Linked DNA regions of Phreatobacter oligotrophus. The protein of the gene in region 2 binds, or shares a complex with, the protein of the main gene of each other region. Links are inferred from orthologs where the notes say so. Each region holds a gene or a part of one and is shown on either strand. Other genes may lie near its edges.

Region 1 (3,182 bases), on a different replicon or contig from region 2:
TCGGATAGATGCCGACGATGTCGAGCTTGGACAGGTCGCGGAACTCGGTGCCGTCGAGGCTCTTCAGCTCGCCGCCGAAGACGAGATGGGGCAGCTGTTTGGCGGGTGCCGTGTCGGTCATGGCGATGGTAATCCCCTCAGGTCGTGACGCCGCGGCGGCGATCCTCGGCGGCAGCGCGCCGAAGAAGCTCATGCAGCGGGAAACCGGCACAAACGAGCGGAAAATGCGTCGGAACCGGCCTGTTGTAGCAGGGAGCGGTCCCGTCGAGGCCGGTGAGTGATGCTCCCGCTTCGTGCACCAAAAGATCGGCCGCCGCAAGGTCCCAGTCATGGCTCTGGCCGCCGGCGAAGCCGCCATCGATCTCGCTCGCGGCGACCTTGGCAAAGCGCAGCGCGAGCGAGTGGATCTTGGGCAGCGCCACGGCCCCATGGCGCTCCACCTTGACCGTCATCGGCTTCGGCCCGGCGACGACGGCGCCGTCGATGGTCTCACGGCCCTTCACGGCGAGCGGCCGGCCGGCGACGCTGGCGCCATGGCCGCGGGCGGCGATGAAGGTGCGGCCGGCAACGGGCTCGGCGAGCGCTGCCGCCACGGGCCGGCCGTCGCGCACGGCCGCCACGGAGATGGTCCAGTCCGGCAGGCCGGCGGCGAAGGCGCGGGTGCCGTCGATCGGATCGACGATGAAGACCTCTCGCCGATCGAGCCGCGAGGGATTGTCGGCGGTCTCCTCCGACAGCCAGCCGAAATCGGGTCGCGCCGCGCCGAGCCGCTCCTTGAGGAAGCGATCGACGGCGATGTCGGCCTCGGTGACCGGCGAGGCGCCGGCCTTGGTCCAGGTGCGCATGCCGCGCCGCTGGAAGTCGAGGGCGATGGCGCCCGCCTCCTCGGCGAGGCTGGCGAGGAGGTCGCGCAGGACGAGATCGTCAGCGTCCGGCAACGGTGAGTCCCTCCACCAGGACGGTCGGCGCGTCGACGCCGTGGAGCAGGACGAGATCGTCGGCCGGCGTCAGGTTGGCGAACATGTCGACGAGATTGCCGGCAATGGTGATCTCGGCGACCGGATAGGCGAGTTCGCCGTTCTCGATCCAGTAGCCCGAGCAGCCGCGGGAATAGTCGCCCGTCACCATGTTCACGCCCGAGCCGATCATGTCGGTGACGTAAAGACCGCTCGTGATGGCGCCGATCATGTCCTTCGGGCTCACCGTGCCGGCGGCGAGATGGAGGTTGGTGGCGCCGGGCGAGGGCGGGCCGCCGGTGCCGCGGCTGGCATGGCCGGTGGTCCTGAGGCCGAGTTCGGCGGCGGTGGCGCTGTCGAGCAACCAGCTCGTCAGCACGCCGTCATCGACCAGCACCAGGGGCTTCGTCGCAACACCCTCACCGTCGAAGGGCCGCGAGCGCAGGCCGCGGCGGCGGTGCGGATCGTCGACGATGGAAACGCCGGGCCTGAAGATGCGCTGGCCCAGCCGGTCGCGCAGGAAGGAGGTCTTGCGCGCCACCGACTGACCGTTGGCGGCGGAGGCGAGATAGGAGGGAAAGCTCGCGGCGGTGCGCGGGTCGAAGACCACCGGCACTTTGGTCGTGTCGACCTTGCGGGGATTGAGCCGGCGCACGGCGCGCTCGCCGGCCCGCGCGCCCACCGCCTCGGCGGCCTCGAGATCGGCACGGTGGCGGGTGGCGCTGTAGTCGTAGTCGCGCTCCATGCCCGTGCCCTCGCCGGCAATGGCGGTGACCGAGAAGGAGGTCGACGAGCCGAGGGAGGCGCCCTCGAAGCCGGTGGAGGTGACCAGGGCGAAGCCGCCAATGCCGGCGCCGGCGCTGGCGCCACCGGACTTGGCGACGCCCTTCACGGCGAGCGCCGCCTCCTCCGCCCGGCGGGCGAGGGCCTCGAGGTCGCTCACCGCCATCATCACGGGATCGATCAGGTCGAGGTCGGGCCAGGCGGTGGCGAGGTCGGCCGGGTCGGCGAGGCGGGCATAAGGATCCTCGGGCGCGACGCGGGCAATGGCGACGGCGCGCTCGGCGAGGGCCGCCGCGTCCTCGCGCGGATCGTTGGAGGAGACGGAGGCAGAGCGGCGGCCGACGAAGACGCGCAGGCCGAGATCATCGCCCTCAGAGCGCTCGGAGCTCTCCACCTTGCCCTCGCGCATCTGCACGCCGACCGAGACGCCGCGCAGGGCCATGACGTCGGCGGCATCGGCGCCGGCCTTGCGGGCCGCGGCAACGAGGCGCCGCGCCCGGTCGAGAAGGGCACCGGTATCGAGAAGATCGGACATGAACCTGCCTTGGACGGTCGGCCTGAGGGGTGAACCCGGTGTAGGCATCGCGGCCGGCGGTTTCAAGGCGCAGGGCGCGCGGCGCGGGCGGCTTCACGAAGCGTTCAGCCTGCCGCGCAAGACGGCGGAAAGCACGTCGCCCAAGGCTTTCTCAAGCATGGCGGAAGGTCTCGTCTTTCGCTGATCGGATTGAGGTCCGCTTAACCGTCCAGCTTAAGCGGTCGGACAAGAAATGCTGCGACGATCCTCCCATCGAAGGGACGAGAGCGGCGCAAAGCCTGCCGAAGATCCCTCAGGGAGCATGCAACGTGTCGCGTCAAACAGAGCCCGGCGTCCTCGCCGCCGGGATCGGGGCCCTGCGCCTCGATCCCGCCCAGCTACCGGCCCGCTACGCCGCCCCGGACCGGGGCGCCGATGGCGGCCAGCGCTCCATCGACCTCTTCGCCGACCGGGTCGTCATTCGCCGCACGACGAGCGGCGCCCGGATGAAGCTGCAGCTGCCTGTCTCGGCCTATCGGGGCGTGGTGGTGCGGCTGTCCGGCGAAGCCCTGGCGGGTGAGGCGGTCGAGGTGGTGATGGTCCATCGCGATCCCGCCCTCAGCGTGCCGCTCATGGCCGCGGACGGCAGCGACGACGTGGTCGCCGATTGGCAGCGCTGGGGCCAGGCGCTCGGCCTGCCGCTGCTGGTGGAAGAGGCCGACGGCTCGATGCGCGAGGCCTTCCCGCGGCTCGGCGCCGTGATGCTCGGCACGCCCGGCCCGCGCCGCCGCCGCCGCTCGACCCTCAAGGATCGCCGCCCCTCCGCCCTGATGCGCCGCAAGGCCACCAAGGGCATTGCCGGCCAGCCGGTGCATCAGGAGCGCGAGATCATCGCCCGCAACTGACGACCCTCGCGCTGATGTGATGCG
Region 2 (3,258 bases):
GGCGGTCCAGGCGATTCGCACTCCGGCCGCAGGCGGGAGCGCGTGCGCCGGGGAGCAAGGGTGACGCCCGGGAGCCGCCAAAGGCTCCGATCGAAAGTTCCGCAACAAAGGACGATGCCGATGTCGCCGTTCCAGATCGCCCGCAGGACGCTCGACCGCGCCACCGTCGCCGCAGGCATGACTGCCTTTGCGCTCCTGGTCAGCCTTGCGGGTGCGGCGCCGGCCCTGGCGCAGGGCGCCGTGAGGGCGACCCACGGCGACTGGCAGGTGCGCTGCGACACGCCGCCCGGCTCCCGTTCCGATCAGTGCGCACTGGTGCAGAACGTCGCGGCCGAGGACCGGCCGAATGTCGCCCTGACCGTCATCGCGCTGAAGACGGCTGACGGAAAGGCGCGTCTCCTGCGCGTTCTGGCCCCGCTCGGCGTGCTGCTGCCCTCCGGTCTCGGGCTGAAGATCGATACGGCGGATATCGGCCGGGCCGGCTTCGTGCGCTGCCTGCCCTCGGGCTGCGTCGCCGAGGTGGTGATGGACGACAACCTGCTCAACCAGCTCTCGACCGGCCAGACCGCCACCTTCATCATCTTCCAGACGCCGGAAGAGGGAATCGGCGTGCCGGTGTCGCTCAACGGCTTCAAGCCGGGCTTCGAGGCGCTTCCCTGAGGGTCTGCCCCTCGCGCCCGGGCCGCCGTCGCATTAGATAGCCGGTCAGAACCCCGTTCCTCCTGCGACGGAGCCGTCATGGCCGACCAGTCTCTCCTTGCCCGCGCCGGGCTCGATCCGGCCATCGCGCGGTCCGTGCTCGCCGATGCGCTGACCGGCGCCGACGACGGCGAACTCTTCCTCGAATATCGCCAGTCCGAATCGCTGGTCTTCGACAATGGCCGGCTGAAACAGGCGGGTACCGACAACGCCCAGGGCTTCGGCCTGCGCTCGGTCAAGGGCGAGGCGGTCGGCTACGCCCATTCCTCCGACGTGTCGGAAGCCGCCCTGAAGCGCGCCGCGGAGACGGTGCGCGCGGTGGCCGGCGGCTATTCCGGCACGCTCGCGGCGGGCCCCGTCCGCTCGAACGTGCGGCTCTACGCCGACGACAATCCGCTGGCCGCCCCCGCCTTCGGCGACAAGGTGAAGCTGCTGGAGACCATCGACGCCTATGCGCGGGCGAAGGATCCGAAGGTGCGGCAGGTCACGGCCTCGCTGGCCGCCTCGTGGCAGGTGGTCGAGATCATCCGGCCCGACGGCGAGCTTTTCCGCGACATCCGCCCTCTGGTCCGCCTCAACGTCTCCATCGTCGCCGGCTCTGGCGACCGCCAGGAGGTGGGCAGCCACGGCTTTGGCGGACGCGCCGGCTATGCCGAGTTCATCACCGAGGGCCGCTGGCACCATGCGGTCGACGAGGCGCTGCGGCAGGCGCTGGTGAACCTTGAGAGCATCCCCTCCCCTGCCGGCGAGATGGACGTGGTGCTCGGGCCGGGCTGGCCGGGCGTCATGCTGCACGAGGCGGTGGGCCACGGCCTGGAAGGCGACTTCAACCGCAAGGGCCAGTCGGCCTTCGCCGGCCTGATGGGCGAGATGGTCGCCGCCCCCGGCGTCACCGTCGTCGATGACGGCACCATCGCCGACCGACGCGGCTCGATTTCCATCGACGACGAGGGCACGGCCTCGCACCGCACGGTGCTGATCGAGAACGGGCGCCTCGTCGGCTACATGCAGGACCGGCAGAACGCCCGGCTCATGGGTGTGGCCGCCACCGGCAACGGCCGGCGCGAAAGCTATGCCCACGTGCCCATGCCGCGCATGACCAACACCTATATGCTGTCGGGGAGCCATACGCGGGACGAGATCATCGCCAGCGTGACAAACGGCCTCTACGCCGTCAGCTTCGGCGGCGGTCAGGTCGACATCACCTCGGGCAAGTATGTGTTCGAGTGCACCGAGGCCTACCGGATCGAGAACGGCAAGGTCGGCGCGCCGGTGAAGGGCGCCATGCTGATCGGCTCGGGGCCGGCCGACATGAAGCGCGTCACCATGGTCGGCAACGACATGAGCCTCGACACCGGCATCGGTACCTGCGGCAAGGCGGGCCAGTGGGTCCCGGTCGGTGTCGGCCAGCCGACGCTCAAGATGGAGCGGATCACCGTCGGCGGCACCGGCTGATGGACTGCGAGGGGTAGGCATTCCGCATCGCCCCGCCTTAAGCTGCCGCAATAGCCGCTCCCCGACGCAGGTCCGCTCCCGATGGCCGACGCCCATTCCCCCGCCGCCTTCGTGGTCCCTGCCGTGACGCTGCTGGCGGCGGCGGTGGTGGCGGTGCCGCTGTTCCGCAAGGCGCGACTCGGCTCGATCCTCGGCTATCTCGCCGCCGGCCTCGTCATCGGCCCCTTCGGCCTGCGCCTCATCTCGGACCCTTCGGCGATCCTGCACATCGCCGAACTCGGCGTCGTCATGTTCCTGTTCATCGTGGGCCTCGAGATGCGGCCGGCGCGGCTCTGGAGCCTGAGGAAGCAGATCTTCGGGCTCGGGCTGCTGCAGGTCGGCGTCTGCGCCGGGCTTCTGACCCTGGTCGGCATGGCCGGAGGCTTCCCGCCGGCCGTGTCCTTCGTCGCCGGGGCCGGCTTCGTCCTCACCTCCACCGCCATCGTCATGCAGACGCTGGAGGAGCGTGGCGAGATCAACACGCCGCCCGGACAGAAGATGGTCTCCATCCTGCTGCTCGAAGACCTCGCCATCGTGCCTCTGCTGGCGCTCGTCGCCTTCCTCGCCCCCGCGGTCACCGGCGTCGCCGACGGCAACCTCGCCTCGCGGCTGACCGCGGTCGCTATCGGCATCGGCTCCATCGCCGCGCTGATCGTCGCCGGGCGCTACCTGCTGAACCCGCTGTTCCGCTTCCTCGCCGCGCAGGGGGCGCGCGAGGTGATGACGGCGGCGGCCCTGCTGGTGGTGCTCGGATCGGCGCTGGCGCTGCAATCGGGCGGCCTTTCCATGGCGCTCGGCGCCTTCCTCGCGGGCGTGCTGCTGTCCGAATCGACCTTCCGCCACCAGCTCGAGGCGGATGTGGAGCCGTTCCGCGGCATCCTGCTCGGCCTGTTCTTCATGGCGGTCGGCATGTCGCTCGACCTGTCGGTGGTGGCGGCCGAGTGGCGGCTCGTCGCGACCTATGTCGTCGCCTACATGGTTGCCAAGGCCATCGGCATCTATGCCGTCGCCCGCCTCACCCGCTCGAACCATGGCGAGGCCATCGAGCGCACCGTGATGATGGCG

Evidence for each region.
Region 1: the proteins of tldD (region 2) and C8P69_RS09635 are in contact, whole or in part, in a solved structure (PDB 5NJ9), measured with the Escherichia coli proteins. The link is inferred for Phreatobacter oligotrophus from one-to-one orthologs.

The regions. Positions count from the first base shown.
Region 1 is NZ_PZZL01000003.1:528,896-532,077, reverse strand. The notes cover bases 100-2,969. They hold C8P69_RS09635 (TldD/PmbA family protein), read right to left. Parts: upstream 2,275-2,969; coding sequence 925-2,274; downstream 100-924. Other genes in these bases: C8P69_RS09625 (DUF6101 family protein), read left to right, coding at 2,583-2,969; C8P69_RS09630 (hypothetical protein), read left to right, coding at 2,273-2,458; C8P69_RS09640 (3'(2'),5'-bisphosphate nucleotidase CysQ), read right to left, coding at 138-938; C8P69_RS09645 (DUF4170 domain-containing protein), read right to left, coding at 100-121. In the rest of the region: more of C8P69_RS09645, read right to left, coding at 1-99; more of C8P69_RS09625, read left to right, coding at 2,970-3,158.
Region 2 is NZ_PZZL01000002.1:570,688-573,945, forward strand. The notes cover bases 1-2,946. They hold tldD (metalloprotease TldD), read left to right. Parts: upstream 1-738; coding sequence 739-2,154; downstream 2,155-2,946. Other genes in these bases: C8P69_RS06700 (invasion associated locus B family protein), read left to right, coding at 178-660; C8P69_RS06710 (monovalent cation:proton antiporter-2 (CPA2) family protein), read left to right, coding at 2,236-2,946. In the rest of the region: more of C8P69_RS06710, read left to right, coding at 2,947-3,258. UniProt on the Escherichia coli protein: Metalloprotease involved in CcdA degradation. Suppresses the inhibitory activity of the carbon storage regulator (CsrA).